4 regions of the Kitasatospora sp. NPDC002965 genome follow, and region 1 is predicted to be linked to each of the others. Evidence: riboswitches for the same ligand, from Rfam matches in the RefSeq annotation. Region 1 holds a riboswitch; each other region holds the start of a gene.
The links. A riboswitch is a leader RNA that binds a small molecule or an ion and turns the genes downstream of it on or off. The one in region 1 is predicted to bind cyclic di-AMP.

Region 2: linked by a shared signal. The riboswitch ahead of ABZY91_RS08720 (transglycosylase family protein) and the one ahead of ABZY91_RS32350 (transglycosylase family protein) in region 1 are both predicted to bind cyclic di-AMP.
Region 3: linked by a shared signal. The riboswitch ahead of ABZY91_RS27065 (LysM peptidoglycan-binding domain-containing M23 family metallopeptidase) and the one ahead of ABZY91_RS32350 (transglycosylase family protein) in region 1 are both predicted to bind cyclic di-AMP.
Region 4: linked by a shared signal. The riboswitch ahead of ABZY91_RS19270 (M23 family metallopeptidase) and the one ahead of ABZY91_RS32350 (transglycosylase family protein) in region 1 are both predicted to bind cyclic di-AMP.

The regions. Positions count from the first base shown of each region.
Region 1 is NZ_JBEXNT010000115.1:16,002-23,707, forward strand. Features, by position in the region: gene ABZY91_RS32315 (histidine kinase) at 1-235, shown strand, start outside; gene ABZY91_RS32320 (response regulator transcription factor) at 243-968, shown strand; partial or broken gene ABZY91_RS32325 (phosphatase PAP2 family protein) at 1,161-1,871, opposite strand; gene ABZY91_RS32330 (hypothetical protein) at 2,148-2,747, shown strand; gene ABZY91_RS32335 (MazG family protein) at 2,863-3,912, shown strand; gene ABZY91_RS32340 (SDR family NAD(P)-dependent oxidoreductase) at 3,974-4,396, opposite strand; gene ABZY91_RS32345 (cytochrome P450) at 4,554-5,852, shown strand; cyclic di-AMP (ydaO/yuaA leader) riboswitch at 6,083-6,229, shown strand; gene ABZY91_RS32350 (transglycosylase family protein) at 6,235-7,188, shown strand; gene eno (phosphopyruvate hydratase) at 7,440-7,706, shown strand, end outside.
Region 2 is NZ_JBEXNT010000014.1:15,720-23,425, forward strand. Features, by position in the region: gene ABZY91_RS08715 (hypothetical protein) at 1-1,919, opposite strand, end outside; cyclic di-AMP (ydaO/yuaA leader) riboswitch at 2,154-2,350, shown strand; gene ABZY91_RS08720 (transglycosylase family protein) at 2,337-3,680, shown strand; gene ABZY91_RS08725 (hypothetical protein) at 3,870-4,070, shown strand; gene ABZY91_RS08730 (LacI family DNA-binding transcriptional regulator) at 4,138-5,157, opposite strand; gene ABZY91_RS08735 (glycoside hydrolase family 13 protein) at 5,183-6,889, opposite strand; gene ABZY91_RS08740 (carbohydrate ABC transporter permease) at 6,967-7,706, opposite strand, start outside.
Region 3 is NZ_JBEXNT010000082.1:283-7,988, reverse strand. Features, by position in the region: gene ABZY91_RS27085 (DUF3037 domain-containing protein) at 1-49, shown strand, start outside; gene ABZY91_RS27080 (MarR family transcriptional regulator) at 133-582, shown strand; gene purB (adenylosuccinate lyase) at 758-2,188, shown strand; gene ABZY91_RS27070 (MFS transporter) at 2,217-3,767, opposite strand; cyclic di-AMP (ydaO/yuaA leader) riboswitch at 4,078-4,239, shown strand; gene ABZY91_RS27065 (LysM peptidoglycan-binding domain-containing M23 family metallopeptidase) at 4,243-5,244, shown strand; gene ABZY91_RS27060 (DUF2470 domain-containing protein) at 5,784-6,503, opposite strand; partial or broken gene ABZY91_RS27055 (MFS transporter) at 6,777-7,706, shown strand, end outside.
Region 4 is NZ_JBEXNT010000045.1:45,997-53,702, forward strand. Features, by position in the region: gene ABZY91_RS19260 (alpha/beta hydrolase) at 1-869, opposite strand, end outside; gene ABZY91_RS19265 (YiaA/YiaB family inner membrane protein) at 1,008-1,298, opposite strand; cyclic di-AMP (ydaO/yuaA leader) riboswitch at 1,543-1,701, shown strand; gene ABZY91_RS19270 (M23 family metallopeptidase) at 1,714-2,583, shown strand; gene ABZY91_RS19275 (hypothetical protein) at 2,720-3,751, opposite strand; gene ABZY91_RS19280 (GNAT family protein) at 3,795-4,370, shown strand; gene ABZY91_RS19285 (sensor domain-containing protein) at 4,525-5,256, shown strand; gene ABZY91_RS19290 (class I SAM-dependent methyltransferase) at 5,415-6,206, shown strand; gene ABZY91_RS19295 (hypothetical protein) at 6,258-7,397, opposite strand.

The DNA.
Region 1 (7,706 bases):
GGACTACGCGTCGCTCCGGGTCGGCCAGGACCGCGCGACCGTGCAGCGGTTTCTGCCGGACCGTCAGGTTCCGTACCATCCGTCCGTGGGCGATCCTCCGCCCCGGGGAGAAGGAGTGACGTGCGAGTACTACGCGATCACGGCCGAGCCGTTCAACAACGACCGCTCCGGGGACGCGTACCGGCTCTGCTTCCGGGGGGACGTGCTGATCTCCCTGGACGCCCTCGTCTCGTGAGCGCCGGATGAGCGGCCCGGAGCCTGCCACGACCGGTCTGCCGATCCGGGTGGTGATCGCGGACGACGAGCCGATGGTGCGGGCCGGTGTGCGGGCGGTGCTCACGACCGACCCGGGGATCGAGATCGTCGCCGAGACCGGGGACGGCCGGGAGGTGGTCGAGCTGGTGCGGCGGCACCGGCCGGACGTCGCCGTGCTGGACATCCGGATGCCCGGTACCGACGGCATCACCGCCGCCGCCGAGATCCGCCGGACGGCCGTGACCACCCGGACCGGGTCCGCGACCGGGATCGTCATGCTGACGACCTTCGGCGAGGACGACTACATCCTGCGGGCCCTCGGCGGCGGCGCCAACGGGTTCCTGATCAAGTCGGGCGAACCGGAGGAGCTGATCGCCGGCGTCCGGGCGGTGGCGGACGGCGCGGCCTACCTCTCACCCCGGGTGACCGCCCGGGTCGTGGCCCACCTCGCCGCCGCCGGGTCCGGCGGCCCTGCCGACCGGCGTGCCGCCGCCCGTGAACAGGTGGCCGGACTCACGGCCCGGGAGCGGGACGTCCTGGCGCTGGTCGCGGCCGGGTTGTCGAACGGCCAGATCGCCCGCCGGATCGGTGTGGTGGAGGGGACGGTGAAGGCCCACGTGAGCTCCGTCCTGGCGCGGCTGGGGGTGGCCAACCGGGCGGCCGCGGCCGTCCTCGCCCACGAGGCCGGCCTGACCGCGGCCTCCGGAGCCTGACCCCGCCGCCGGGTCCGTGTCCGGACCCGGGGCGGCGGCCGGCGTCGTGGCCCGGGCCAGCAGCAGCGGCCCGAGCGGCCGGACGCCGTTCTGCGACTCGACCAGCGCCGTCGCCGAGGGCAGCAGCGCGACGACCAGCGCGGCCGTGACCGTTCCGCCGAGGGCGGCCCCCGCGACCACGTCGTGCGGGTAGTGCACGCCGGCCGCCACCCGCAGCGCCGCCGTCCCGAGGCCGACCGGGACGACCAACCAGGTCCGGCGCGGGCTCAGCAGCACGAGGCCGGTGGCCAGCGAGACGGCCAGGGTCGCGTGGTTGCTGGGGAACGACCAGTCGCCGGGCGGAGGGCAGTCCGCGAGCACGGTGGCCGGGAGCCCGACCAGCGCGCGGCAGGGCCGCTCCTCGTCGATCACGGTCTTCAGCACCTCGCTCGCCCCGTACGCGAGCACCGTCCCGAGGCCGGTGAGCACCACCCCCGCGACCGTGCGGGCGTCCCGTCGCCCCCGCGCCGTCCACCAGCCGAGCGCCAGCAACAGGCCCAGCACCAGCAGTCCGGCCTCGGTCGCCAGCTCCACCAGCTCGGCCGCCGGGCGCGGCGCGTCGGCGACGGCCTCCACCACCCGCCGGTAGCCGGTGGCGGACGTGCCGGCGACCACCCGGACCGGTCCTTCCCCACCCCCGTGCGCGGGGGCCAGCAGGCCGACCAGACAGGCCCCTGCCGCCGGAAGCGCCACGGCGAGGGTCACCCGCAGACCCGTCGTCCGTCCTGCTGTCCGTGCTCCCGCCCTCCGTCCGTTCCTCGTCCGCCCGCCCGATGCCCGACCGCCCGATGCCCGACCGCTCCCGGTTGCCCGGCGCTCGGCCGCCCGCCTCCCGGCAGCGTTGTTCCTGACCGTTTTCGACATGATCGGGACGGTAGGAGCAGCAGGTGGGCCACGACCTGACCCGAAAGGCAGACGGCGACCTGGACGATCGTCAGGGTTTACGCCCGAGGCCCGAGGCCCCAAGCCCGAGGCCCGAAGCCCGCGCCGCCCCGTGTGACCCGTTCGGGCCACGGTCCGCGCCTGGCCGCACGCCCCGGCCTAGGCTCGGGAGGAACGCCCGGCCGCCCCTTCGCCGCCCAGCCCCGACCCCGCTGCGCGCCTTCCCCCCGTAGCCACGGAAGCCTCCCGGAGATCGCCATGCACCGTCGTCGGACCGCCGCCGCCGGTGCCCTGCTGGCCGTTGCGGGCCTGTCCGCGTGCGGCAACGCCGGGCTGACGGCGGGCACCGCGGCGGTGCTGGACGGCCGGCGGATCCCGGTCGGGGCGGTGGAGGCGCGGGTGGCCGCACTGCGGCACGTGTCCGGCGGCGCGTCGGCCGATGCCCGGCAGGAGCCGGACGGACTGGTCAGGCGGGCCGTCACCGATCTGGTGCTCGACGCGGTGGTGGCCCGGGCGGTGGCCGACCGGGGGCCGGCGGTCGGTGCGGCCGAGGTGGCGGCGGCCCGCGCGGCGGAGGAGGTGCGTTACGGCGGCGCGGAACCGCTGGCCGGGGCGCTCGCCGGGCTGGGCGTGCCGGGCGGGGCGATCGACGACCACCTCCGCCGCCGGCTGGGGATTCACCGCCTCGCCGCGGCCGCCGGCCAGGACGCCGGCACCCCGACGGGAGACAGGGCGGTCCGCCGGGCCCTGGCCGCCGCCGCGGTCGCCCTCCACCTGCGCGTCAACCCCCGGTACGGCACCTGGGACCCGGACCGCGTCGGCCTCGCCCCCGCCGCCCACCCCTGGCTCGCGCGCTGACCGCTCCGGACGGCGCGGGCGGGTGCGGAGCGGCGGACGGCGGCAGGCACTCCCGGGCGGCCGGGCGCCGAAACCCGCGAGCGGGGAGACGACGGCGCCGGGTAGGTTCGGGGATGTGACGACGAATCCTCCGGGCGCGAAGCTGATCCTCCTCACCACCACCCACCGGGTGGCCCCCGGGCTGCTGTCCTGGTCCGCGTGGGAGGCCCTGCGGTCGGCGGGGCGGGTGCTGGCGGGGGACGCCGGGCATCCGCAGCTCGCCCCCGTACGACAGGCCGGCGTCGAGGTGGAGGTCGTGCCGGCCGGCTCCGCGCCGTCGCTGGCCAGGCTCCTGACCGGGCAGCCGGCCGGGGAGGGCCCGACGGTCTGGCTGGGTGGTCCGGACGGGGACCCAGGGCTGACCGACGCGCTGGCGCGCCTCGCGGTGGAGCACGCGGGCGAGGTGCCGGAGATCGAGGTGCTGCCGGGCTCGTACGACCTGCCGGGCGCCCGCCTGCTGGACCTGGCCTCCGTGATGGACCGCCTCCGCTCGCCGGGCGGCTGCCCGTGGGACGCCGAGCAGACCCACGCCAGCCTGGTGAAGTACCTGGTCGAGGAGGCCTACGAGCTGGTCGAGGCGATCGAGGAGGGGGACCGCGACACGCTCCGCGAGGAGCTCGGAGACGTCCTGCTCCAGGTGTTCTTCCACTCCCGCATCGCCGAGGAGCACCCCACCGACCCCTTCTCGGTGGACGACGTGGCGGGCGACATCGTCGAGAAGCTGATGTACCGGCACCCGCACGTGTTCGGGGACGCCGAGGCGACGGGCGCCGCCGAGGTGGAGGCGAACTGGGAGACGCTGAAGGCCGCCGAGAAGTCGGAGCGCGAGTCGGTGCTGGACGGCGTGCCGGCCGGGCTGCCGGCGCTGGCGTACGCGGCGAAGCTGGTGTCGCGGGTGCGCCGGTCCGGGTTCGCGGGCGTGTCGGACGAGCCGTACGAGCTGCCCGCGGAGCTCACGCCGGAGTCGGCGGGCGGGCTGCTGCTCGCGGTGGCGCAGCGCGCGCACGACGCGGGGGTGGACGTGGACGCCGCGCTGCGGGCGGCGGCACGCGGCTACCGGGACGCGGTCCGCGCGGCCGAGGGCCTCAAGCCCGAGCAGTCGGAGCAGCCCGAGCAGCCCGAGTAGTCGGAGCCACCCGGGCCACCCGCGCGCGGCGGACCGGGGCGCCCGGCCCGCCACCGCGGGTTCAGACCCGCGCGACGTCCCTCGCCGGCCGCCGCTGCGCCGGGACGACCTCGCCGATCGCCTCGCCGACCAGCGCGACCAGTTCGGCGAGCCGCTCCAGGTCGAGGTGGTCGGGCAGGTCGGCGAGCGACACGATCCGCTCGCCGTCCGGTCCGGCCACGCAGAACAGGTCGATCGGGCCGAGGTGCTTCTCGGCGGTGTCGACGAGGGCGGCGACGTCGCTGGGGCGGCGGATGTCGCCGCAGACGCCGACGACCGGGCAGCCCGGCCGGTCGAGCTCGGTGGCGAGGTCCTCGGCGATGCCGACCTGCTGGTCGGCGATGAGGATCCCGGCTGCTCCGGCGGCGGTGAACCTGCGGGCGAGGTCGGCCCCCGACCCGCCGTGGAGTACCGCGATCACGACGACCGAACCGGTGTCCCGCATGGTGTTGCTCCTCCCTGTGGGCGGCCCCGCACCGGCGCCCACGGACATCTTGCGGAGGATCGTAGGCACGTCCTGACCCTCCGCAACAGGGAATACCCCTCAGGTGACCAGACTCACGCCTGTCGTGTCCGACTTGCACCCGGGATACCGTCGTTCCATGCCAGTCCAGCCCGCCTCCGCCCGCCCTCCGCTCTTCACCTGGGACTTCGCCGCCGACCCGTACCCGGCGTACGCGTGGCTGCGCGAGCACGAGCCGGTGCACCGCACCACCCTGCCGAGCGGCGTGGAGGCGTGGCTGGTGACGCGGTACGCGGACGCCCGGCAGGCGCTGGCGGACGGCCGGCTCTCCAAGAACCCGGCGAACCACAGCGAGCAGGCGCACCGCACCGGCCGGGTCGGCATCCCGGGCGAGCGCCAGGCCGACCTGATGACGCACCTGCTGAACATCGATCCGCCGGACCACACCCGGCTCCGCCGTCTGGTGTCGAAGGCGTTCACGCCGCGCCGGGTGGCGGCCTTCGAGCCCCGGGTGCAGCAGCTGACCGACCGGCTGATCGACGGGTTCGCGGAGCGCGGGAGCGCCGACCTGATCCACGAGTTCGCCTTCCCGCTCCCCATCTACGCGATCTGCGACATGCTCGGGGTGCCCGCCGAGGACCAGGACGACTTCCGGGACTGGGCCGGGATGATGATCCGGCACGGCGGTGGCCGGCGCGGCGGTGTGGGGCGCGCGGTGAAGCGGATGCGCGAGTACCTGGCGGAGCTGATCCACCGCAAGCGGGCGGACCTCGGGGACGACCTGATCTCCGGGCTGATCCGGGCCGGCGACCACGGCGAGCACCTCACCGAGAACGAGGCGGCGGCGATGGCCTTCATCCTGCTCTTCGCCGGGTTCGAGACGACCGTGAACCTGATCGGCAACGGCACGTACGCGCTGCTGCGCAATCCCGGCCAGCGCGCCCTGCTCCAGGAGTCGATCGCCCGTGGCGAGAGCGGCCTGCTGGAGACCGGGATCGAGGAACTCCTGCGCTACGACGGGCCGGTGGAGCTGGCGACGTGGCGGTTCGCGACCAGCCCGCTGACCATCGGCGGGGTGCTGATCCCGGCCGGGGACCCGGTGCTGGTCGTGCTCGCGGCGGCGGACCGGGACCCGGCGCGGTTCGCCGACGAGAACACCCTCGACCTGGCCCGCGCGGACAACCCGCACCTGGGCTTCGGGCACGGCATCCACTACTGCATCGGCGCCCCGCTGGCCCGGTTGGAGGGGCGGTCCGCGCTGGCCACGCTGCTCTCCCGGCTGCCCGACCTGCGGCTCGCCGAGAGCCCGGAGAACCTGCGGTGGCGCGGTGGTCTGATCATGCGTGGACTTCGTGAACTTCCCGTGGAATTCACCCCCGAGAAGATGCCCGAAAGGGCCTCTTCGGGGCAGTCGTCCGGTGCTCCGTCCGATCGGTGAGGCGACCCGCGACACGCTGACGGAAGGTCTCCGACCAGGCAGGACGGCGAGATTGAACCGCCACCAACCCGGACATAGCGCCCCCGTTGGTGGGCGATCCATCACCTGACGTGATTTCCGTGTGATACCGACGATATGAGCTTGTGATTGCTCTACGGATCTGTCTACTCTCCGTGGAGTTCGCAGCTGCGAGCCCCGAGCACGGAACGCCGAGTCCTGCCCGTCGTGCCCCGGGAAACCGACCAGACCCTGGGCAGGGGCGGGGGAACCAGGTTTGTTGCCGTCCCCCACGGCTTGGGGTGAAGCCGCCTCGCGCGGCCGGGCCACCTCCCGGTCCGAACCCGACAGCTCACCTCGCAGGCGTGCGGAGAGGGACCTCTTCATGCTGTTCGTCGGAACCGGCCGTCATCGTCGTCGTACCCAGACCGAGAAGGCCATCGCCGTCGCCGGCGTCGCCGGTGTCGGGCTGGCCCTGCCGATCCTCAGCGCCACCGGTGCCTCCGCCGCCCCGGTCTCCACCTGGGACGCGGTCGCCCAGTGCGAGGCCGGCGGCAACTGGAGCATCAACACCGGCAACGGCTTCTACGGCGGCCTGCAGTTCACGCCCAGCACCTGGAAGGCGTTCGGCGGCACCTCGTACGCGCCGCAGGCCAACCAGGCCTCCAAGGCGCAGCAGATCTCGGTGGCCGAGAAGGTCCTCGCCTCGCAGGGGCCGGGCGCCTGGCCGGTCTGCTCCAAGAAGGCGGGCCTGAGCAAGGGCGGCGCCCCGGCGGCGGTCGACACCTCGGCGGACGCCAAGCCGGCCGTCCCGCAGGCCGCCACCCAGCCGAGCGCGCCGCAGACCACCGCCCCGCAGACCAGCGCGCCGAAGCACGCCGCGCCGAAGTCGGCCCAGCAGGAGAAGCCGGCCCAGGCGGCCAAGCAGGCCCCGAAGCACGCCGCGCCGAAGCCGCAGGCCCAGCAGGACCGGCCGCAGGTGCAGCAGTACGGGCAGGCCCCGTCCTTCTCCGGCACGTCCGGCTGGGACGCCGACGCGAAGGTGTTCTGGTACGAGAACAACGGCGGCTGGTACTGGACCAGCCACCAGAGCGTCTACCAGCAGTACGCCGGTCAGGCCGCGGTCCAGGACGCCCGTCCGGCCGCCGCCCAGAGCGCCCCGGCCGCCCAGCAGGGCGCGGGCCACGGCTACACCGTCCGGGCGGGCGACACGCTCGCCGGCATCGCCGCCGGCCAGGGTGTCTCCGGCGGCTGGCAGGCGCTCTACGACGGCAACCGCGGCACCGTCGGCGGCGACCCCGACCTGATCGTCCCCGGCCAGGTGCTCACCCTCGGCTGATGCCGTTTCGCCGGTGGATCGCGAGGGGGGCCGGGTTCGACCGGGTCCGGCCCCTTCGTCCCGATCCGGCCCCCTTCCGTGGGGCAACCAGGTGAACTACCGGCGGGTAGCCGTGCCACACGCTGAGACGGGACCCGGGCCGACGTGGCCCGGAGAGCCCGTGCGGTTAGGCTCTGGTCGTAACGACTCCGCAATCGTCCGGCCGACAGCACCCACCGTCAGCCGAACCTGTTTCCGCTAGGAGATGCCTCGTGCCGTCCATCGATGTCGTCGTAGCCCGTGAGATTCTCGACTCGCGTGGCAACCCCACGGTCGAGGTCGAGGTGGGCCTCGACGACGGCAGCACCGGCCGCGCCGCTGTCCCGTCGGGTGCCTCCACCGGCGCCTTCGAGGCGCTGGAGCTCCGCGACGGTGACAAGAACCGCTACTTCGGCAAGGGCGTGGAGAAGGCCGTCCTGGCCGTCATCGAGCAGATCGGCCCGGAGCTCGTCGGCTACGACGCCACCGAGCAGCGCCTG
Region 2 (7,706 bases), on a different contig from region 1:
ACGCCGGCCCGCCGGTAGCCGGTGAACCGGCTCCGGCTGAAGGTGACGGCCTGTCCGGCGAGTTCGTGCCGGGCGGTGGAGACGGCGAAGTCGCTCTGCCCGGCCGCGTCGACGAGCAGTCCGTCGAACACGGTGCCCTGGTCCCGGCCGAGCGAGTGCAGCGCCACTCCCCCGCCCGCGTTGCCGTACAGCACGCTCGCGGTGTAGTCGAAGTCGTTGAGGTAGGCGCCGTGCTCGATGCCCCAGCCGCCGTTGTGGTAGGCGGCGAACTCGGTGACCACGTGGTGCTGACGGGCGTTGAGCCAGACGAAGATGCCGTCCCGCAGGTTGTTGTGGGCCAGGCAGCGCTCGAAGGTCCAGACGCCCTCGCTGTTCTCCGGCCACTCGAAACCGGAGGCCCCGTCGGCGCCCTGGACGCCGACGGCCACGCAGTCCACCGCCTTGCCGCCGGTGCCCGCGCCGAGGTTGAAGCCGGTCAGCCGGTAGGCGCGGGGGTTGGGTTCGAGCAGGGTGCGGGAGGCGACGCAGGACTCGTAGACGATGTCGTCGGAGGGGCGCTGCGGGGTGCGGGTGTCCAGCGGCCCGTCCCACCAGTACGCGTCCTCCCAGGTCTCGTGGCTGATGCAGCTGCGGAAGGTGATGCCGTGACTGGCGTGCGGCACGTACGCGTGGCTGCCGGCGTCGCGGACGACCACGCCCTCGACGACGGTCCCGCGGGTGGCGTCGCCGAGCTGGTGGAAGTGGAGCCCGTACCGGCCGAGGACGGCCGCGGTGACCGGGGCGGTGCCGTCCTGCCCCCTCCAGGTCTCCTTGGTGTCGGCGCGCGGGCCGACCCAGCGCAGCGCGGCGTGCCGGACGTCGGCGCGCCGGGAGCTGGTGAGGTGGACGTGGGCGCGGCCCTCGGCGGTGCCCTCGACCCGGACGGTGCGGGTCAGGTTGAGCACCTCGGCGCCGACGGTGACGCCCCCTCCGGCGGCGACCAGGGGGTGGGCGTGCTTCAGCGGCGACTCCAGGGTGACGGTGGCTCCGCTGACGGACCGCACGGTGACGAGGTCGTAGTGGGCGGCGAAGCCCTCCTGGTCGGGCGGGCCGGTCGGGGTGACGGCCAGTTCGTCGCCGGGGAGCCAGCCGGCGGGCGGGGCGGACAGGGCCAGCTCGGTGCCGCCGGCCTTCAACTCGCGGTCGGCGCGGACCCACGCGGTCTTGGCGGCGCCGTCGAGCCGCAGGTAGCCGGCGCCGGTGACCCAGAGGCCCACGTCGGTGTCGACGACCTTCATGCCGTCCCCCTGGAAGCGCCTCTCGTCGACGGCGGGGAAGCGCAGGGTGTGGGTGTGGGTGCCGTCGGGGGCGAGGGCGAGGGCGCCGCGGATCTCGACGTTCCCGGTGGCGGCGAGGGTGAGGGTGCGGTCGGCGGCGAAGGTGAGGGCGCCGGTCGGCTCCACCAGCAGCGTGCCGACGGCGGCGTCGGTGTCGAGCAGCACCCGGTCGGTGATCCGCACGGTGCTTCTCGGGCCGGGCACGGCACCGCCCCAGCCGGCCGGGTCGGACCAGCGGCGACCGCTCTGGTCGACGGTGGGCGCGGGGGCCGGCTGTTCGGGCGCGGCGCCGACCGGAGCGGCCTCGGGGGACGCCCCACCGTGGCCTCCGGCTCCCGTCCGGTCCGCGCCGACGGCCGTGGACGATCCGGCGACGGCGGCGACCGGTTCGGTCGGGCCGCTCAGCGAGCGCCGCAGCACCTCCTCGCCACTGACCGCCGCGAAGGCGGTGCCGACGGCGAGCCAGCGCAGTAAAGTGCGGCGACTTAAGGGAGTTAGGGGCGGTTCGGGTGGGATGTCCGCTCTGCGATGCTTTGGCCTGCGATGCGCTCCGCGCGCCCGGCCGGTCGGCCGGGCGGGGTCCGGGTCCTCGTCCATGGCCATCGGTGCGTAGCCCTCCCCACGGGCGGCTGCGGCGGCGCCGGCGTCCTGCTGACGCTCTGAAGCATAGGCAGTTGCGTTGACCGCGACGGGCGTTGCATGAAATCGGTCATTTCTGATCATGAAGGACAGCCGCCCACCATGGATTTCGCAAACAGTGACGTGCCTCACACATGTTTGCGGTTTGAACGCGGCTCTGCTTAACGTGCTCCCCGTTCGTGGCCACACGGACCCAGCTCCCCTGCAACGCCGAGTCCTGCCGTCGGGTGCGCTGGAAGTACGAAGCACCACGGCAGGAGCGGGGGAACCACAGGTAGTTCGCCCAGGCCGGTCCCCGGACCGACCAGGGCTAGGGGTGAAGCCGCGTCCACAGCGCGGCCGGGCAACTCCAGCCCGAATCCGACAGCTCACCTCGCAGGCGTGGGAGAGGACCGCGTCTTCATGCTGCCCACCAACGGCACCCGCCTGTCCAGCCGCACCCGTCGCGCCATCGCCACCCTCGGCGTCGCGGGCATCGGCCTCACCATCCCCTGCCTCACCACCGGCACCGCCTCGGCCGCCTCCGTCGCCACCTGGGACAAGGTCGCCCAGTGCGAGAGCACCGGCAACTGGAGCATCAACACCGGCAACGGCTTCTACGGCGGACTCCAGTTCACCAGCTCCACCTGGACCGAGTTCGGCGGCACCTCGTTCGCCGCGCGCGCCGACCTCGCCACCAAGGACCAGCAGATAGCGATCGCCGAGAAGGTGCTCGCCGTGCAGGGCCCCGGTGCCTGGCCGGTCTGCTCGGTCAAGGCCGGCCTGACCAAGGGCGGCACCCCGGCCGCCGTCGACACCTCCACGGCCGCCGCCAAGCCGGCCGTCCAGACCCCGGCCCCGGCCGCCAAGCCCGCCGCCCAGCCGAAGGCCACGCAGCCCGCCGCGCCCAAGGCCGCCCAGCCGCAGGCACAGGCTCCCGCCGCCACCGACGCCGCCCGCCAGGGCGACGGCGGCCAGGACGGGCGCCAGTGGCGCCAGCAGACCGGCCAGCAGGGCGGTCAGCAGGGCGACCGGAAGCAGTCCGACGACTACACCGTGGCCGTCGGCGACTGGCTCTCCTCCATCGCCGACAAGAACGACGTCCAGGGCGGCTGGGAGCGGCTCTACGAGCTCAACCGCGCCACCCTGACCGAGGGCCCGCACAGCATCTACCCGGGCCAGCACCTGACCTTCGGCGACCGGGCCAAGGGCAACCAGGCCTCGGAGGAGTCCGGCAAGGGCTTCGACTGGTTCAACCGGGCCAAGGACGCGGGGACCGGCACCGCCACCACCGAGCCGGCCGCCCAGACCCCCGCCCCGGCCACCAAGCCGGCCGCCAAGCCCGCCGCCCAGGCCGAGACCCCGGCCCCGGCCCAGGCCGCCACCGGCAGCATGGCCGCCGCCGTCTCCTTCGCCCAGTCGAAGGTCGGCCAGGCCTACGTCTACGGCGGCACCGGCAACGGCGGCTGGGACTGCTCCGGCCTCACCCAGGCCGCGCTGCGCGCCGCGGGCATCACCGTCCCGCGCGTCGCCGCCGACCAGGCCGCCGCGTCCACGCACGTCTCGCTCGACGCCCTCAAGCCGGGCGACCTGCTGTTCTGGTCCAACAACGGCAAGGACTCCGGCGTCTACCACGTCGCGCTCTACATCGGTGACGGCAAGTACGTCGAGGCCGCCAACCCGAGCTCGGGCGTGCGGACCCAGACCGTGGCCAACTGGGCCCCGGACTTCGCCGGCCGGGTCTGACCCACGGCCGGGTCTGACCCGCGAAAGCCCGGGGCCCCCGGGGAGGAGCCAGGTCGCTCCCTCCCCGGGGGCCCCGGTGCGTCCCGCGCCGGACCGCCCCCGGGACCCCGCACGCCCCGCCCCGGAAGGTCATGGTCAAATCCGGCCGCACCAGGCATGCTGCTGCTCTGTCCCCGAGGAGGAGTCACCATGGCCCAGGTCACCGTCACGCTCGACGCCAACCTCGCGATCGACGCGATGATGCTGTCCGGCACGAAGAGCCCGCAGGACGCCGTCGAACTGATCCTCCGCGACTACCTGGACCGGGGGCGGCGCACCGAGACCCGGACCGGCGACGCCGCCGACGGCCACCGGGTCACCCCGGACCGCCCGGCCGTCCAGGAGGGCTGACCCGCACGACGAACGGCCGGGGTCCGGGAGCGGCCTGCTCCCGGACCCCGGCCGTTCGTCCGATCCGTCAGCGCGCGCCGGCGCCGGTCGAGCCGCGCATCACCAGCTCGGGCTGGAACATGAACTCCCCGCGCTGGGCGGCGTTTCCGCCGACCTCCTCCAGCAGGGCGTCCACCGCGGCGGTGGCCATCGCCTCCACCGGCTGGCGGATGGTGGTCAGCGGCGGCTCGGTGAACGCTATCAGCGGCGAATCGTCGAACCCGACCACCGAGACGTCCTGCGGCACCGTCAGGCCCCGCTGCCGGACGGCCCGTATCGCGCCGAGCGCCATCATGTCGCTGCCGCAGACGATCGCCGTGCAGCCCTTGTCGAGCAGCGCGCCGGCCGCCGCGTGGCCGCCCTCCACGCTGAACAGGGTGTGGTGGACGAGGCCCTCGGCCTCCTCCCGGGTGCGCCCGAGCACCTCGCACAGGGCGGCGGTGAACCCCTCGATCTTCCGCAGCACGGGCACGTACCGGCGCTGCCCGACGGCCAGCCCGATCCGCTCGTGGCCGAGTTCGGCCAAGTGCTGGACGGCCATCCACATCGCGGCCCGGTCGTCCGGCGAGATGAACGGCGCGTCGATCTTCTCGCTGTACCCGTTGATCAGCACGAACGGCACCCCGCGGCCGGCCAGCCGGGCGTACCGGTCATGGTCGGCGGTGGTGTCCGCGTGCAGGCCGGAGACGAAGACGATGCCCGCCACGCCCCGGTCGACCAGCATCTCCACCAGTTCGTCCTCGGTGGAGCCGCCCGGCGTCTGGGTGCAGAGCACCGGCGTGTAGCCGTGCCGGCTCAGCACCTGCTCGATCACCTGGGCCAGCGCGGGGAAGATCGGGTTGCTCAGCTCCGGGGTGATCAGCCCGATCAGGCCCGCGCTGCGCTGGCGCAGCCGGGTGGGCCGCTCGTACCCGAGCACGTCGAGTGCCGCCAGCACGGTCTGCCTGGTGGCGGCCGAGACGTTCGCCTTGCCGTTGAGCACGCGGGAGACGGTGGCCTCGCTGACCCCCGCCTGCGCCGCGATGTCTGAGAGTCGCGCCGTAGTCACGGTCCCAGAGCCTATTGCAACCACGTCAGACCGCCCACCAGTCGGTGCTGTCCGGTGCGAGCACCGTCTCGCCGCCGTCGATCAGCGGGTCGGCGCCGGCGGAGCTCAGCAGGAGCCGGCCGGGCACCGGTATCCGGACCGGGCCGGCGGTCGTGTTCACCGTGCAGACGAACGCGCCGCGGCGGAACGCCAGGGTGCCCTCCGGGCTCTCCAGCCACTCGACCCCCGTGCCGGCGCCGAGCTCGGCCCGGGCCCGGCGGACGGCCAGTGCGGAGCGGTACAGCTCCAGGGTGGAGGTCGGGTCGCCGGTCTGCGCCTCGACGCTGAGCCCGGCCCACTCGGCGGGCTGCGGCAGCCAGCTGGGGCCGCCGGCGGTCGGGCCGAAGCCGTACGGGGCCTCGGTGCCGGACCACGGGATCGGGACGCGGCAGCCGTCGCGGTAGCCGTCCTGGCCGGCCTTGCGGAAGAACGACGGGTCCTGACGGACCTCGTCGGGCAGGTCGGTGACGTCCGGCAGGCCGAGCTCCTCGCCCTGGTAGACGTAGGCGGAGCCGGGGAGCGCGAGCATCAGCAGGGTGGCGGCGCGGGCCCGGCGCAGGCCGAGCGCGCGGTCGCCGGCGGTGCGGATCTGGGTGCCGAGGCCGGGCGGGTTGGCGAACCGGGTGGCGTGCCGGGTGACGTCGTGGTTGGAGAGCACCCAGGTGGTGGGGGCGTCGACCGGGCACATCGAGTCGAGCGAGAGGTCGATCACCGCGCGCAGCTCGGCGGCGTCCCAGGAGGTGCCCAGGTACTGGAAGTTGAAGGCCTGGTGCAGTTCGTCGGGGCGGACGTAGTTGGCGGTGCGCTCGACGGTCGGGGTCCACGCCTCGGCGACGCCGATCCGCTGCCCCGGGTACTCGTCGAGGATCTTCCGCCAGCTGCGGTAGATCTCGTGCACGCCGTCCTGGTCGAAGAACGGCATGACGTCGTTGCCGAGCAGCCTGAGCTGGTCGGAGCCGCCGAGGTCGGGCAGGCCGGGGGCCTTCACCAGGCCGTGGGCGACGTCGATGCGGAAGCCGTCGACACCCATGTCCAGCCAGAACCGGAGGATGGAGCGGAACTCGTCGGCGACGGCCCGGTTCTCCCAGTTGAAGTCGGGCTGCTCCGGGGCGAACAGGTGCAGGTACCAGTCGCCGGGGGTGCCGTCCGGGTTCTCGGTCCGGGTCCAGGCCGGGCCGCCGAAGATGGACTCCCAGTCGTTGGGCGGCAGTTCGCCGTTCGCGCCCTTGCCGGGGCGGAAGTGGTAGCGGTCGCGCAGCGGGGAGGCGGGGCCCTCGCGCAGCGCGCGCTTGAACCACTCGTGCTGGTCGGAGGAGTGGTTGGGGACGAGGTCGACGATGATCCGCAGGCCCAGCCGGTGCGCGTCGCGGATCAGCGCGTCGGCGTCCATCAGGGTGCCGAACATCGGGTCCACCGCGCGGTAGTCGGCGACGTCGTAGCCGGCGTCGGCCTGCGGGGAGGCGTAGAACGGCGAGAGCCAGACGGCGTCCACGCCGAGGTCGCGCAGGTAGGGCAGGCGGCTGCGGATGCCGGGCAGGTCGCCCATGCCGTCTCCGTTGGAGTCGGCGAAGCTGCGCGGGTACACCTGGTAGATGACCGCGTCCCGCCACCAGCCTCTGTCCGCGCCGGCACCGGCCTCGTGAGCGGTGGCGTCGGCGGCGGGCCGGGAGGTGTCGGCCAGGTTCTGGGTCATGGACGGTATCCCTCGGGGATCAGAGGAGCGGGGATCGGAGGATCGGTCGGGCGCGGGGAGCGGCGGTCCGGGCGCGCTCAGGACTTGGAGGCGCCGGCGGTCAGACCGGTCACCAGGTGGCGCTGCACCAGGTAGAAGAGGACCGACGACGGGATCGCGATCAGCACCGCGGTGGCGGCCATCAGGTTCCACTGGGCGTCGTGCTCGCTGACGAAGGTCTGCAGGCCGACGGCCAGCGTGTACTTGTCGGAGCTGAGCATGAAGGTGGAGGCGAAGGCGACCTCGGCCCAGGCGGTCAGGAAGGAGTAGAACGCGGCCACCGCCAGGCCCGGGCGGGCGAGCGGCAGCACCAGCCGCCAGAAGGTGCCGAACGGGCTGAGCCCGTCGACCCGGCCGGCCTCGTCGATCTCCACCGGGATCGTGTCGAAGTAGCCCTTCAGCAGCCAGGCGCAGTACGGCACGGTGGTGGTGGAGTAGACCAGGATCAGGCCCAGGTAGCTGTCCAGCAGACCGAGCTGGGAGAGGATCGTGTACATCGGCACGATCAGCACCGCGATCGGGAACATCTGCGTGACCAGCAGCGACCACATCAGCGGCCGGTGGCCGGGGAAGCGCATCCGGGAGACGGCGTAGCCGGTGGAGGCGGCGATCAGCACGCCCACCACGGTGGTGGCGCCGGAGACCAGGAAGGCGTTGCCGAACCAGTGGACGAAGTCGGTGTCGAACAGCACCGTGCGGTAGTTGGACAGCGTCAGCTTGTCCATGATCTCGCCGGGGTGGAGGTAGTCGGTCTTGTCCGGGCCGAGCGAGACGTAGA
Region 3 (7,706 bases), on a different contig from region 1:
CGACCCGGAGGCCGAGCTGCGGCGGCTCTTCGACCAGCTGGTGCTCTGACCGGGCGGCCCGCGCTCCGGGCGGCAGATCTTTGCCGTGCTCAAAGCTTGAGTTACTGAAGCACTCGGTCGTACCCTGACCTCATGGGTTCGACAGCGACGACGACCGTACCGACCAACGGCGAGCTGATGGAGGCACTGGCCGCCGTCGGCGCCGCGTACTTCCAGGACTTCGCGGCCGCCGCGTCCCGGCACGGTCTCTCCTCCTCGCAGGCCAAGGCGCTCGGCGCCGTCCAGGAGCCGGTGCCGATGCGCGCGCTGGCCGGCCGCCTCGGCTGTGACGCCTCCAACGTGACCGGGATCGTCGACCGTCTGGAGTCGCTGGGCCTGGCCCACCGCGAGGCGGCGGCCGGGGACCGGCGGGTCAAGATCGTCGTCATCACGGAGCAGGGCCGGGAGATCCTGGGGCTGATCCGGGGCGAGATGATCCGGACCCACCAGGCCATCGGGACCATGACCGACGAGCAGCGGGTGGCGCTGCACTCGGTCTGCGTCCAGGTGCTCCCGGTGCTCAGCGGCCGGACGGCTCCCTGAGGCCTCCGCGATTCCCTGGGGCCCTCCGCGACTCCCGGGCGCGCCCGGCGCGACCGCTGCGCCCGTTTCCGTCGGCCCCCGGCCCGGGCCGCTCGCTCCGGCCCGTTCGGCCCGTCCGCCGTGGCCGCCGGACCGGCGCGGTTCCGGCTGACCTCGGCTGTTAGGCTTGCGAAGCGTGAGCGCGAAGCCCCAGATCCCCAATGTCCTGGCCTCCCGGTACGCCTCGGCGACCCTGGCCCAGCTCTGGTCCCCCGAGCACAAGGTGGTGCTTGAGCGCCACCTCTGGCTTGCCGTCCTGAAGGCCCAGCAGGACCTCGGCGTCGAGGTGCCGGCCACGGCCGTCGCCGACTACGAGCGAGTGATCGACCAGGTCGACCTCGCGTCGATCGCCGCCCGCGAGCGGATCACCCGGCACGACGTGAAGGCCCGCATCGAGGAGTTCAGCGAGCTCGCCGGCCACGAGCAGATCCACAAGGGGATGACCTCCCGCGATCTGACCGAGAACGTCGAGCAGCTGCAGATCCGGCAGTCGCTGGAGCACGTGCGCGACCGCGCCGTGGCCGTCCTGGTCCGGCTGGGCCGTCTCTCCGCCCAGCACGCCGAGCTGGTCATGGCCGGCCGCTCGCACAACGTGGCCGCGCAGGCCACCACCCTGGGCAAGCGCTTCGCGACCGTCGCCGACGAGCTGCTGGTCGCCTTCCGCCGCCTGGAGGAGCTGATCGCCCGGTACCCGCTGCGCGGGATCAAGGGCCCGGTCGGCACCGCCCAGGACATGCTCGACCTGCTCGACGGCGACACCGACAAGCTCTCCGAGCTGGAGCGCCGGGTCGCCGCGCACCTCGGCTTCGACAACGTGCTCACCAGCGTCGGCCAGGTCTACCCGCGTTCGCTGGACTTCGAGGTGCTGACCGCCCTCGTCCAGCTGTCGGCCGCGCCGTCCAGCCTGGCCAAGACGATCCGCCTGATGGCCGGCCACGAGCTGGTCACCGAGGGGTTCAAGGAGGGCCAGGTCGGCTCCTCCGCGATGCCGCACAAGATGAACACCCGCTCCTGCGAGCGCGTCAACGGCCTGGCCGTCATCCTGCGCGGCTACGCGTCGATGACCGCCGAGCTGGCCGGCGACCAGTGGAACGAGGGCGACGTCTCCTGCTCCGTGGTCCGCCGGGTCGCGCTGCCGGACGCCTTCTTCGCGTTCGACGGTCTGCTGGAGACCTTCCTGACCGTCCTCGACGAGTTCGGCGCCTTCCCCGCCGTGATCGAGGCCGAGCTGGACCGCTACCTGCCGTTCCTGGCCACCACCAAGGTGCTGATGGGCGCGGTCCGCGCGGGCGTCGGCCGGGAGGCCGGCCACGAGGTCATCAAGGAGCACGCCGTCGCCTCCGCGCTCGCGATGCGCGCCGGCGCCCGGGAGAACGAGCTGCTGGACCGCCTCGCGAACGACGAGCGGATCCCGCTGGACCGGGCCGCGCTGGACGCGCTGCTGGGTGACCGGCTCTCCTTCACCGGCGCCGCCGGTGCCCAGGTCGCCGAGGTCGTCCGGCAGATCGAGGCGGTCGCGGCCGCCCACCCCGAGGCCGCCAAGTACGCTCCGGGCGACATCCTCTGACGTTTCGTCAGGCTGGTCCGGCGTCTCGTCAGGCGTCCGGCCGGGGCCTCGTCACCGTACCGGTGGCGGGGCCTTCGCCGTGCTCGGACGCCTCCGGCGCGTGGCCCGGATCCAGTGGCGGTGCGCCGGTGGCGCAGGCGTACCGGCAGTCCGGCTCGGCCACCGGGTGATCCTCCGGCGCCAGGACGTTGCCGTGCACGGTGACCAGCGCGGTCAGCCCGCCGGCCACCAGCAGCCCGGCGCAGATCAGCATCGCGGTGCGGAACGCCGCGTCCACCGAGGCCGGCACCTGGTAGGCGTCGCCGCTCAGCCCGGCCAACGACGGCAGGGCGGCGACCGCGAGCAGGCCGGCGGCCCGGGCGGCGGCGTTGTTCACGCCGCTGGCGATCCCCGCGTGCCGTACCTCCACCGCCGCCAGCACCGTCGCGGTCAGCGGCGCGACCAGCAGCACCATCCCGCAGCCCATCACCGTGACGGCCGGCAGCACGTCCGTCCAGTACGAGGCGTCGGGTCCGATCCGCAGCATCAGCAGCACGCCGGCGGCGCAGAGCAGCGGGCCGACGGTGAGCGGCAGCCGGGGCCCGATCCGCTTGCCCAGCCGGCCGGCCCGCGCGGAGAGCGCCAGCATCAGCACGGTGATCGGCACCAGGGCCACCCCGGAGACCAGGGGGGAGAAGCCGGAGACGATCTGGAGCTGCACGACGAGCAGGAAGAAGACCCCGCTGAACGCCGCGTAGACGGCGAGGGTGACCAGGTTCACCGCCGTGAACAGGCGTGACGAGAAGAGTCCGAGCGGCAGCATCGGCTCCGGCGTGCGGCGCTCGACCAGCACGAAGGCCACGCCCAGCAGCAGCCCGGCCGCCCCGGTGAGCCAGACCCCGGGGGAGAGGCCCTCCCCGGCGGCGGTCAGCGCGTAGGTGAAGGTCCCCAGGGCCACTGCGGCCAGCACCGCGCCGAGGACGTCGAACCGGCCGGTCGAGGACTCGTCCCGGCTCTCCGGCACGTGTCGGGCGGTCACCGCGACGACCAGCACGGCCAGCGGGACGTTCAGGAGGAAGATCCACCGCCAGCCCGGCCCGTCCACCAGCCAGCCGCCGAGGAACGGTCCGACCGCCGCCGACACCCCGCCGAGGCCGGACCAGAGGCCGACCGCGGCGGAGCGGTCCTCGGGGTGGAAGACCGCCTGGAGCATCGCCAGTGATCCCGGGGTGAGCAGGGCCCCGCCGACGCCCTGCACCGCGCGGGCGGCGACCAGCACCTCGATGGTGGGCGCGGCCGCGCAGGCCGCGGAGGCGACGGCGAACCAGACCACGCCGAGCAGGAAGATCCGGCGTCGGCCGTACCGGTCCCCGAGCGCGCCGCCGAGCAGGATCAGCCCGGCCAGGGTGAGCAGGTAGGCGTTGAGCGTCCACTGCAGGGCAGCGAGCGGGGCGTCGAGATCGGTCCCGATCCTGGGCAGCGCGACGTTCACGACGGTCCCGTCGAGCATCGCCAGGCTGGAGCCGAGCACCGTCGCCAGAAGTACCCAGCGACCCTGCGCGGTGCCCAACCGCAGGATGCCGGCCTCGGAGGTGGCCACGGCATGATCGTCCGCCCCGGGGGCCGACGTGACAAGGGTCACCGGGGGCGTGTCGGCGGATGGCTTTCCGTGAGTGATCGTGTGCGGACCGGTCCGGAAATCGGCGGAGGGTCGTGGATCAGTGGCACGCCGTGAATCGATTGTGTGCGTACTGTGCAGCCGATCATTCGGAGCGTGACGGCGGTCCGGTGTTTTGTTGCGAGTTCAAGAGATCGACATTGCTTCACTCGGACGGATGAGTTTTAGTTCAGCGACCGCCCGGCGTCAGCCCGGGTGGCCACCGGGTGGAACGCCTAGTCCTGCCGCTGCCCGGTGGTACGCAACGAACTCTGTTCGGCAGGAGCGGGGGACCCAAAGGTAAGTCGCCGGACCGGAATTCGCGGTCCGGCTTGGGGTGAAGCCGCCTAGATGCGGCCGGGCAACTCCAGCCCGAACCCGACAGCTCACCTCGTAGGCGTCGGAGAGGACATCAGCCATGGCCGCACAGGCTCGTCGTATCGCCCTGCCCCGCGCCGTCCGCATCGGTATCGCCACCGCCGTCACCGGCGCCGCCTTCGCCCTCCCGCTGGTCACCGCGGTGAGCGCCCAGGCCCACGAGGCTCCGGCCGCCAAGCCCCACCAGACCAGCACCTGGAACGGCGCCACCAGCGTCGACGCCGCCCCGGCCGCCGCTCCGGCCGCCGAGACCGCCCCGGCCGCCGCGGCCGAGGAGACCTACAAGGTCGCCGGCGGGGACACCCTGTCGAAGATCGCCGACGCGAAGAACGTCCAGGGCGGCTGGGAGGCCCTGTACGAGCGCAACCGCTCGGTCGTCGGCGCCAACCCGAACCTGATCTACCCGGGCCAGCAGCTCGCCCTCGGCGGCAAGGCCGTCGAGGCCGCCAAGCCGGCCGCGCCCGCCGCCAAGCCGCAGGTCTCGCAGGACTCGGTGAAGCCGGCCGCCAAGCCCGCCGCCCCGGCCGCGAAGCCCGCCGCCCCGGCCGTCAAGCCGGTCGCGCCCGCCGCCAAGCCCGCGCCGGTCCAGGCCGCGAAGCCCGCCGCCCCGGCGCCGGCTCCCGTGGTCGCCTCCTCCGGCTACGTCGCCCCGCTGGCCGGTACCAAGCTCGGTACCGCCTACGGTGTCGCCGGTTCCATGTGGTCCTCCGGCCACCACACCGGTGTCGACTTCTCCGCTGCCACCGGCACCCCGCTGCGCGCCATCGCGGCCGGCACCGTGGTGAAGGCCGGCAACGGCGGCGCCTACGGCAACGAGGTCGAGATCAAGCTCGCCGACGGCAAGTACGCCCAGTACGCGCACCTGTCCTCGATCGCGGTGAAGGTCGGTCAGACCGTCACCGCCGGCCAGCAGATCGGCCTCTCCGGTGCGACCGGCAACGTGACCGGCCCGCACCTGCACTTCGAGATCCGCACCGGCTCGGAGTACGGCTCGGACATCGACCCGATCGCCTACCTGCGGGCGCACGGCGTCTCGATCTGATCGAGCACCAGAACCACCGCTGGGTGCGGGGTGAACGACCTCCCGGAATGGTCATGTCGGGTGACCGCTTGACCGGGTGATCGCCGCACCACCAGTGGATCCACGGGCGCGGGACACGCCCGTCGGGCCGGCCCGGTTCGCGAGACCTCCTCTCGCGAACCGGGCCGGCCTCTGTCGTTTCCGCCCCCCCTGGGGGATCTTTCCGGCGTCTGGTCCGACCGGCCGGATTCCCGCCGAATTCAGGCCGAATCCTGAAGGGTTCCGGAAGGATTCCGGAAGGGGCTCGGTGAGAGTTCGGGAGGGGTTTCCGGGCGAACGGATCGTTCGGGTGCCGTCGGCGGCGCGGGGCGGTGGTGCCGGTCGGCCGGGTGCGCCGGAGTGTGCGGCCGCCGGGGACGCGCGGGTGGGCGCGGTCGACCCGGTGGACGCTCGCGGATTCTCCCGGCCGACCGGTTCCGCGGCATGGGTGACCGGCGGTGCGTGGCCGGCCGTCAACGGCCGGGCCGGGCGGGAGAGTCGGGCCGGGGGTGGGACGGGGGTCAGCGCCGGTGCGCGGGCTCGGCCTGCTGCGCGGCGGTCAGCAGCTGGTGCACGCGGTGGCCGAAGTCGTCGGCGTCGTGGGCCGGTTCGGGGAAGACCAGCCGGACGTCACGGTGGCCGTGCGCGTGGTCGAGGCGGAGCACCAGGCCGTACCGGTCGAGGGCGAGCGGCCGGACGTCGGGGTGGTCGACGAGCAGCTCCGGGTCGAGGAGGCGGGTGAGCACCGCGAGGGCGTCCGGGTGGTCGTCGGCGAGGTGGGTGAGCATGCCGGCCTCGTAGCGGGCGAGCGGGTCCGGGGTGGCGAGGGCGAGGTCGGCGCCGGTGAGGGCGCTGGTGCCGTACGGGGTGGAGAGGACGGCGTGGGCGACGTCCAGGCGGAGGTGGACGCTGAGGCCGTCGTCGGCGAGGTGTGCGAGGTGGAGGCGCCCGGCCAGGGTGAGGCGTCCGCGGACCCGGTCGCGGACGGCGACCGGCGCGATGTCGGTGAGGTCGAGGACGACGGGGAGTCCGTCCTGCTCGCGGACGGTCGCGAGGGTGAGCGGGGCGTCGAGCGGGGCGCGCAGGCGGAGCCTGGAGCCGTGGACCGAGACGGGGGTGGTGAGTTCGTGGTGCTCGCCGAAGGCGCGGACGACGACGGAGGAGGCTGCGCAGAGCAGGCTGCCGACCCGTTCGGCGGCGGTGGGCTCGGGGACCTCGGCGTCGATGGGGGTGGGGTTCATGGCAACCTCCGGCTAGTTAGGTGAGGCTAACCTAATGACTTGCGCTGCGTGAGGCAAGGTGACGCGGGCCGTCGCGTGCGGGGGGTGGCGGCGAGTTGCCGGAGGAGGAGCCGGGTGAGGCTGTCGTGGAAGGTGTTGCAGGCGGCCGTCTATATGCCGCGCTTGCAAGTATCCGGCGAGCGGTCGTATTGTCGACGCTGGTAGTTGCACGCGCAATGGTTTGGTGTGCGGCTGACCGGTACCCCTGCAACGCTCCGGAAAGCGGTCCCTCTCATGCCTCTCGCGCTCCTGGCGCTGGCGATCAGCGCCTTCGGCATCGGCACCACCGAGTTCGTGATCATGGGCCTGCTGCCCGAGGTCGCCGGCGACTTCTCGGTGTCCATCCCCACCGCCGGCCTGCTCATCTCCGGCTACGCGCTCGGCGTCGTCGTCGGCGGGCCGCTGCTCACCGTCCTCGGCACCCGCGTCCCCCGCAAGGGCATGCTGCTGATGCTGACCGGCCTGTTCATCGTCGGGAACCTGGTCTCCGCGATGGCCCCCGCCTTCGGGTTGCTGATGGCCGGGCGGATCCTCGCCGCCTTCGCGCACGGCGCGTTCTTCGGCATCGGTTCGGTGGTCGCCGCCGACCTGGTCGCCCCGCACAAGAGGGCCGGCGCCATCGCCCTCATGTTCACCGGGCTCACCGCCGCCAACGTGCTCGGCGTCCCGATGGGCACGCTGCTCGGCCAGCACTTCGGCTGGCGTTCCACCTTCTACGTGGTCGCCGCGCTCGGGGTGATCGGCTTCGCAGGCATCGCCGCGCTCGTCCCCGTCCAGTCCCGGCCGGAGGGGGCCCGGCTCGGCGCCGAGCTGGCCGTCTTCCGGACCCCGCAGATCTGGCTCGCGCTGACCATGACGGTGCTCGGCTGGGGCGGCATCTTCGCGATGTTCACCTACATCACGCCGATGATGACCGAGCTCGCCGGCTTCTCGCCGTCCGGCGTCACCTGGCTGCTCTTCCTCTTCGGGGTCGGCCTCTTCGTCGGCAACCTGCTCGGGGGCTGGTTCGCCGACCGCGCGCTGATGCGCAGCCTCTACGTGATCCTCGCGGTGCTCACGGTGCTGCTGTTCGCCTTCACCTTCGCCGCGCAGAGCCGGGTCGGCGCGATCGTGGCCATCCCGCTGATCGGGGTGTTCGGTTTCGCCACCGTCGCCCCGCTGCAG
Region 4 (7,706 bases), on a different contig from region 1:
GCGTCGGCGGTGGCCTGCGGGTGGTCGGCCATCGGGTAGTGCCCGGAGCCCTCGATCATCACCTTCCGCGCGTCGAGCGCGGCGGCCTGCCGGTCGGCGACCAGTTCCGGCTTCGAGAAGTCGGGGTCCTTGGAGCCCATCACGACCAGGGCCGGGCACCGCACGGCGGAGGTCCAGCCGGTGGGCGCGGAGTCCCCGCGGACGTAGCCGCGGGTGGCGGTCTTCCGGCCGGGGGTGCGCATCGCGGCGACCAGCCCGTCGACGTAGGCGTCGTGGTCGGCCGGCTTGGCGGTCGGGTAGGCGAACTTCCGCTGGTACAGGCCCCAGAAGGCCGGCGAGTGGACGAGGAGGGCGCCCATCGCGCCGACCACCGCGCGCTGCAGGGCGTTCGGCGGCGGGTTCTCGACGAAGGCGTCCAGCAGGACGATCCCGGCGACCCGCTCCGGCGCGTCCCCGGCGGCCCTGACCACGGTGGCGCCGGTGTACGAGCTGCCCGCCAGGGCGGCCCGCTCGATGCCGAGGTGGTCGAGCAGGGCGAGGACGTCGCGGGCGATCGCGGCGGGCGAGTAGTCGTCCCAGGTGATCGAGGACTCGCCGAAGCCCCGCAGGTCCATGGTGATCACCCGGCGGCCGGCGGCGGTCAGCAGCGGGCGCAGGTGCCGGTAGGCGGCCCGGCTGTCGAGCATGCCGGGGAGCAGGACGACGGGGACGCCGTCGCCGTGGCCGGAGTCGTCGAAGGCGAGTCGGCCGCCGGGGAGGTCGAGGTAGCGGGTGACGGGGGCGGTGCCGGTCATGGTGGGCCTCCTCGGTCCGCCGCGGGCGGGCTCGCCGCGCGGGTTCGGGTCGTCGGCGACTGCGCCGATAGCCATAAAGCTAAGGCTAATAGCCTTAGCCGTCAAGCTACGACCCGATTCCGAGGGGGGTGGGCGCGGCGGCCGGGCGTGACGACCGGTCCGGCGGCCGGCCCGGTGACCGCTCCCGGCGGAGGCGCCGGGGCGCCCTCCGCCTCAGACCCCCTCCACCTTGAACGGGTCGTGCTCGGCCAGCAGCTTGTCCAGCCGGGCCTGGTCGACCCGGGTGACCAGCTCGGTGGACTCCTGGCGGTCCCGGACCACCTTGGCCAGCGTGAACGCGGAGGTGATGGTGTAGAGCAGGCCGAGGCCGAGGAAGGCCCGGGTCCAGGCCCCGACCGGGAGGTAGGCGATGCCGATCGCGAGGGCGACGGCGGACAGGAAGAAGGACAGGACGGCCTGGACGTAGTACGCGGCCGTGGTGCGTGACTGCATCGGTGTGCTCATGGCGCCAGGATGGCCGCGCGGACTCCGGTCGCACATGAGTAGAGGTACTCAGATGGGGGGCCGTTCGTTGACGTCCTATCACGTTCGGTAGTGTCAGTTGTCGTCAATCGTCCCAAAACGCCCATCGGACCGCGCGCGTCCGGCCCGTATCCCGTCGTCCTCAACAGATGGCTTGGAATCGGGGGCCTCTCGGATTAACGTTTGATAACGCAGCGCGGTCCCTAACGCCGTAACCAGACGGCACCGTGCGCCGTCGCCTAATCCCGCCGGCCGGCCTTCGGGCAGGCCAGGGAGCCGGGGAACCATGTTCCTTGGGGTGAATCGGCCGGGCCCAGGCCCAGCCGTAGGAGACCTTCCTGCTCCGAACCCGTCAGCTAACCCGGTAGGCGCGAAGGAAGGAAAGGAGCGCGCCTCCGTGGCGTCGACGCACACCCCGGCACACCCGTCCGGCTTCTCCGCCGGTACCCAGCTGCTCGACCACCCCCGCACTGCGGCCCACCCGGGCCTGTTCGGCGGCCCGGCGGACGAGACCGCTCCGCAGACCGCCGAGATCAACCGGCACCGGATGCCCCGTCAGACCCGCGGCACCGCTCCGCTGCTCGGCGTCACCGCCGTCGCGGCCACCCTGGGCGCCACCGGCTTCGCCTCCGCGACGCCGGCCGCCGCGCCCGCCGTCGAGGTGCCGGACGAGACCCCGGTCGCCCTCTCGGCCGACCCCGGGCTCGCCCTCGCCGCCAGGATCCAGCAGCAGGCCGACAGCCAGCGCACCGCCGCCGACGAGACCGCCCGGGTGCAGGCCGCCCAGGAGGCCGAGGCCAAGCGCGCCGCCCAGGTCGCCCAGCAGGCGCAGGCCAAGCGCGCCGCCGAGGAGGCCGAGAAGGCCAAGCTCGCCGCCATCAACCTGCCGGTGCGCGACTACAGCCTCTCCGCCCACTACGGCCAGAGCGCCCGCTACTGGGCCCACCTGCACACCGGCCTGGACTTCGCCGCCGACACGGGCACCGCCGTCTACGCGGTCGGCCAGGGCACCATCACCTCGGCCGGCTGGGCCGGGTCCTACGGCTACCGGATCGTCGAGACCCTGCCCGACGGCACCGAGATCTGGTACTGCCACCTCTCCTCGATCATCAAGGGCTCGGGCAAGGTCGTCCCCGGCCAGCAGATCGGCAAGGTCGGCGCCACCGGCAACGTCACCGGCCCGCACCTGCACCTGGAGGTCCGGCCCGGCGGCGGCGCCCCGGTCGACCCGGAGAGCTGGTTCGAGCAGCGCGGCATCAACCCCTGATCCCTGCGACCCCTGCGACCCCTGCCGAGCCGCGCTGAGCCGAGCCCGGCAGCCCCGCGAGGCGCTGCGACCCGTTCGACGCCGAGGAGCCCCGGCGCGGTCCTTCGAGGACCGCGCCGGGGCTCCCGCGCGTCCGTCACGCCCCGGGCCGCTCCCCGGACTCTTCCCCGTGCGGCTCGCCCGACGGGTCGTCCCACCGGTCGTCCGACGGGTCGTCCCACCGGTCGTCCGACGGGTCGTCCGACAGGTCGTCCGACAGGTGGTCCCACCGGGGGTCCGACGGGTCGTCCGGCGTCTCCTCCGGGAGCGCCGCCAGGTAGGCGTCGATCTCCGCCTGACCGGGCTCCGCCGCCAGCTCCGGGAACTCGTCCACCAGCAGCCACGGCAGCCCCGGCACCGTCCACTCGCCGGAGAGCTCCAGCGCCGCCCCGACCGCCGCCTCCTCGAACGCCCCGAAGTCCCCGGCCAGCTCGGACGGCATCGGCCGGCCCAACGCGGTCAGCTCCGCCAGGTTCCGGTAACTGCGCTGCATCAGCCCCTGCTCCAGCAGCCGCCGCGCACCGTCCGACGCCATCCCGACCGCCAGCTCCCTGGTCCCGCCGCCCCAGCCCCCGTCGTCCACCGGGTCCAGTGTGCCGTCCTCCTCCAGCGCCGCGAACGCCGCCAGCCGCTCCTCCTCGGCCAGCCCGCCGAAGGCCTCCAGCCAGGACCGGACCGCGTCCCCGTCGGCGGTGTCCACCCCGTCGGCACGCAGCAGCAGGGTGTACAGCCGCGGCCAGGTCACCAGGTCGGCCCGGCGCAGCAGCCCGGTCGCCAGCTCGCCCTGCCACTCGGCCTCCGCGTGCAGCCGCTCCTGCCGCTTGGCGTTCAGCCGCCGCGCCGCCCGCTGGTGGTCGATCAGCAGCCGCACCGCCGCGCCGTACGCCAGCGGGTCCTCCCCCGGCGCGGGCTGGACGTACAGGTGCAGGCGTTCGTACAGCAGGTGCTCGACCGCGCCCGAGGTCAGTTCGGGCCAGCCGTCGTGCATCCTGCCCCCGCCCAGTTCCAGCAGCGCCAGCACTGCCCGGAGCGGGCCTTCCGGCACCGGCGCGCGGCCCTCCGTCTCCGCCCAGGCGAGCAGTTCGGCGGCCTTGGTGCGCGGGGCGAGCCGCAGGTCTTCGTCTTCCATAACCACGAACCGTAACCGCTGGTCGGGGGTAGGGTCGGCAGGCATGGTGCCCGTCCGACTCACCGGCCCCCGGCTGGCCATCCGCGAGTTCCACCACACCCCCGAGGACGTCGAGGCGCTGTACGCGGTCTTCGGTGACCCGGAGGCCACCCGGTACCTCCCGTTCGAGACGCGCGACCGGGAGGACTGCGCCGACCAGATCGAGCAGTACCTGGAGGAGGCCCACCAGGAGGAACGGACGGTCTACCGGCTCGCCGTCACCCGGCTCGCGGATGCCGAGGACCCGGCCGACGCCGCCCCGATCGGCAACGCCGCGCTCGGGCTCGGTGACCGCCGGTCCGCGTCGCTGGGCTACGCGCTGCGCCGCGACGTCTGGGGCCGCGGCTACGCGGGCGAGATCACCGAGCTGCTCTGCGGCCTGGCCTTCGGTGCGCTCGGCGTGCACCGGCTGGAGGCCCGGGTGGACGTCGACAACGCGGCGTCGGTCCGGGTCCTGGCCAGGGCCGGGTTCCGGCCGGAGGGCCGGATCCGGCACGACGTCCGCCCGGGCGGCCGCCGGCACGACTCCTACCGGTACGCCCTGCTCGCCGAGGAGTGGCCCGGTCCTGCGGGGCGGTGACGGGGAGGCCGGCCGGGATGCCGGGGGGAGGGGGGATAACCCCACCTCCGGTTCGCCGGGGAGCCGGATGTCCGCCGCGACGGCGTTTCGGCAGGCTTGAGGAGTCAGCAGGACACGCCGCACGAAGACCGACCCGAGGGACCGAGACCCCGCCATGAGCACCCACAGCATGCAGCGCAGCGAGTACGACGCGTACGACGCGTACGACCGCCACGACGGCGTCGTCCGTCGTACCGAGGAGCCGCCGTACGCCTGGCGGGCCCCGTTCACCTCCTACTTCTACCGCGAGCTCGGCTACACGCTGACCGGCCTGCCGGTGGTGACGGCCGGCTTCACCCTCGCCGTCACCCTGTTCTGCCTGGGCCTCGGCACCTTCGTCACCGTCCTCGGCCTGCCGGTGCTGGCCGCCCTGACCACGGCCGCCCGCGGTTTCGGCCGGCTGGAGCGGTCCCGGGTGCGCACCATGCTCGCCCTGGACGTGCCCGGCCCGGAGCCGGTCGTGGCCACCCGGCCCGGCGTCTGGGGCGGGGTCACCGCCCGCCTCGCCGACGCGGCCGGCTGGAAGGCCGTGCTCTACCAGGTGGTGATGTTCCCGTGGGCGATCCTCAGCCTCGTGATGTCGACGGTCTTCCTGACCGTGGGCTGGTCGCTCGCGCTCTACCCCGTCTACCACTGGGTCTTCCCGACCTACACCGACTGGCCCGGCTACAAGCTGTTCGACTTCTACGACAGCGACGGTGTCGAGCACGTCTTCTACGTCGAGTCGGCGCCGCAGATCGCCGGCGTCTGCCTGATCGGCCTGCTCTTCGTCTTCGTCACCCCGCAGCTGGTGCGCGGCCTGACCAACGTCAACCGGCTCGCCGCCCGGGGCCTGCTCGGCCGCTGACCGCCCGCCTCGCCCGACCGCCGCTCCGCCCGCGCTTCCCGCTCCGCCCGTGCTTCCCGCTCCTCCTGACCCCCGGCCACTCTCGGTGACCTTCCGGCCCCGCCCGCCCCGGACCACTCCGGATGCGGGCGGGGCCGGCCCGTGTTCGGATGGCCACGATGGCCTCCCGAACCGCGATCCGCACCGCCGCCGCCCGGCCCGCCGGCCCCTTCGCCACAGCGCCCGCGGCCCCGCACGCGGCGTCCGGCACCCTGGTGACCTCCCGTCCGCTGGACGAGTACTGCGGACTCTTCGGCCTCACCCGGGCCCGGCTCGCCGCCCTTCCCGGGCCCCTGCTGGACTGCCCCGGCGGCGCCGCCGGACTGGTCGCCGAGGCCCGCACGCTCGGCTGCCGGGCCATCGCCACCGACCCCGTGTACGCCCGGCCGACCGCCGAGATCGCCGCCCTGGCGCTGGCCGCGCGGTCCGTGATGGCCGCCACGATGGCCGCCCGCCCCGAGCTCTACCCGGCGCCCCGGCACTGCCCGCCCGACCGCTACCTGCGCAGCTGGGACCGCGCCCGCCGACTGTTCGCCGCCGACCGCGCCGCCCACCCCGAGCAGTACGTGGCGGCCGCGCTGCCCCGGCTGCCCTTCGCGGACGGCACCTTCGCGCTCACCCTCAGCGGCTTCCTGCTCTTCGCCTACCCGGAGCTGTTCGGGGCGGACCGGCAGCTGGCCGCGCTGGCCGAACTGGTCCGGGTCACCGCCCCCGGCGGCGAGGTCCACGTCCACCCGCTGTACGACGGAGAGGGGCGGCGCAGCGCCCGGCTCGACACCGTCCGGTTCGCCCTCGGCGAGCTCCGGATCGCCAGCGAGATCCGCATCGTCCCCCCGGTCGGCGGCGGCCGGCGCCGGCGCGTCCTGGTGCTCCGGAGAGTCGGCCGCCCGCCCCGGGGCGGCCCGGGGTAACGGCGTCCTCCCGGGCCCGTCCGGTCCTGGGGCCAGGCCCCGGCACCCGGCCTACGGTGTGCCGGTCTGCTGCGCCGCGGCCGGCTGCGCTCCCGCTGCCGTGGCCCCGGCCTCCACCGGTCCGGCCTGCTGCGGGAGGAAGACCGGCGTGTCCAGGCGGGACAGTATCTTCTCCGCCAGCCAGCTCCGGTCGGAGCCGTAGGGGATCCCGTCCGGGGCCATCAGCCGGCCCGCCACCGCCTCGTGCAGCCGCCGGGCCTCGCCGTCCGGCAGCCGGGAGAGCAGCCCGCGGGCCGCCAGCAGCGCGTGGTACTGCTCGAAGCCGGAACGCGGACGCTCGATCGCCTCCAGCACGCTCGTCAGGTCGGCCAGCGCCGGATCGCCCTGCATCAGGGCGAGGGCCTGGATCCGCCGGCCCTCCGAGCCGTCCGCGAACAGCTCCCGCACCTGGTCCGCCGTCAGCGCCGAGCGCCGCGCCGTCGACCGGACCTCGGCCACCACGCTCTCCGGGCCGGCCGCGAGACCGGGGGGCAGCACCGAGCCGGGCAGGTCGCCCGGCCGCTCCGTACTGGTGCCCACCAGACCCAGGTGCTGCATCGCCCGCATCCGCAGGTCCTCCGCACCGACCTTGTCGCCCTTGCGGTCCCGGTCCTGGCCGGCGAGGAAGAGGTCCAGCGCCTGATCCGCGTCGGAGAGCACCTGCGGCAGCGCCAGCCGGGTCAGCAGCCACCCGGCCAGGAAGCCGAGCAGCAGGAAGTAGAGGACCAGCGCCGCCGAGAACGGCACCGCGTCCGCGTCACCGCCCAGGACGGGCGCGAGGGCCGTCCCGAGCTGGTGCAACCGCTCGCCGAGCGAGCCGAGCTGGGTCAGTCCGACACCGAGCAGCACCTTGGTCAGCCAGTCGGAGACCTGCTCCAGATTGGTGTTCGGCGCGTACGAGCCGTGCGGCTCGGAGCCGCCGGTGGCGGTGCGCACCCGGGGCACCCCGAACAGGAAGCCCAGCGCGCCGCCGACCATGACCGCCGCGCAGGCCACCACCAGGCCGCCGCCCAGCGCCTGCCACGGTCGTGCGCGCCCCAGGGAGAACAGCAGCAGCCCGAGCGCCCCCGTGCCCAGCAGTGCCCCGGCCGCCGTCCGCTGCGCCGTCCGCATGGCCGCCGCACCGCCGGTCCGCCGTGTCGTCCCCGCCATCGCCCACCCCCCGTGCCCGTGCCGCTCCGCTCCGGAGTGCGCGCCGACTCTAGCGGGGATGCCCTCGGAGCATCCCGGGAAACGCCCGCAGCCGCGCCCGGCGGTCCTCGGGCCCCGGGCGGTGCCCGGAGAGGGGACACGGCCCGGGCCCGGACATGCAGACGGCCCGCGGGCTGCTCCTCGGTGCCGGACCCCGCGAGAGGTCCGGCACCGAGGCACCGGGGATGTTCCGGTGAGCCCGCGGGCCGGGTGACTGCTATGGATTTCGCCTGCCGGAGGCCAGGGGCCTCACCCTGCGCAGGCAGGGCC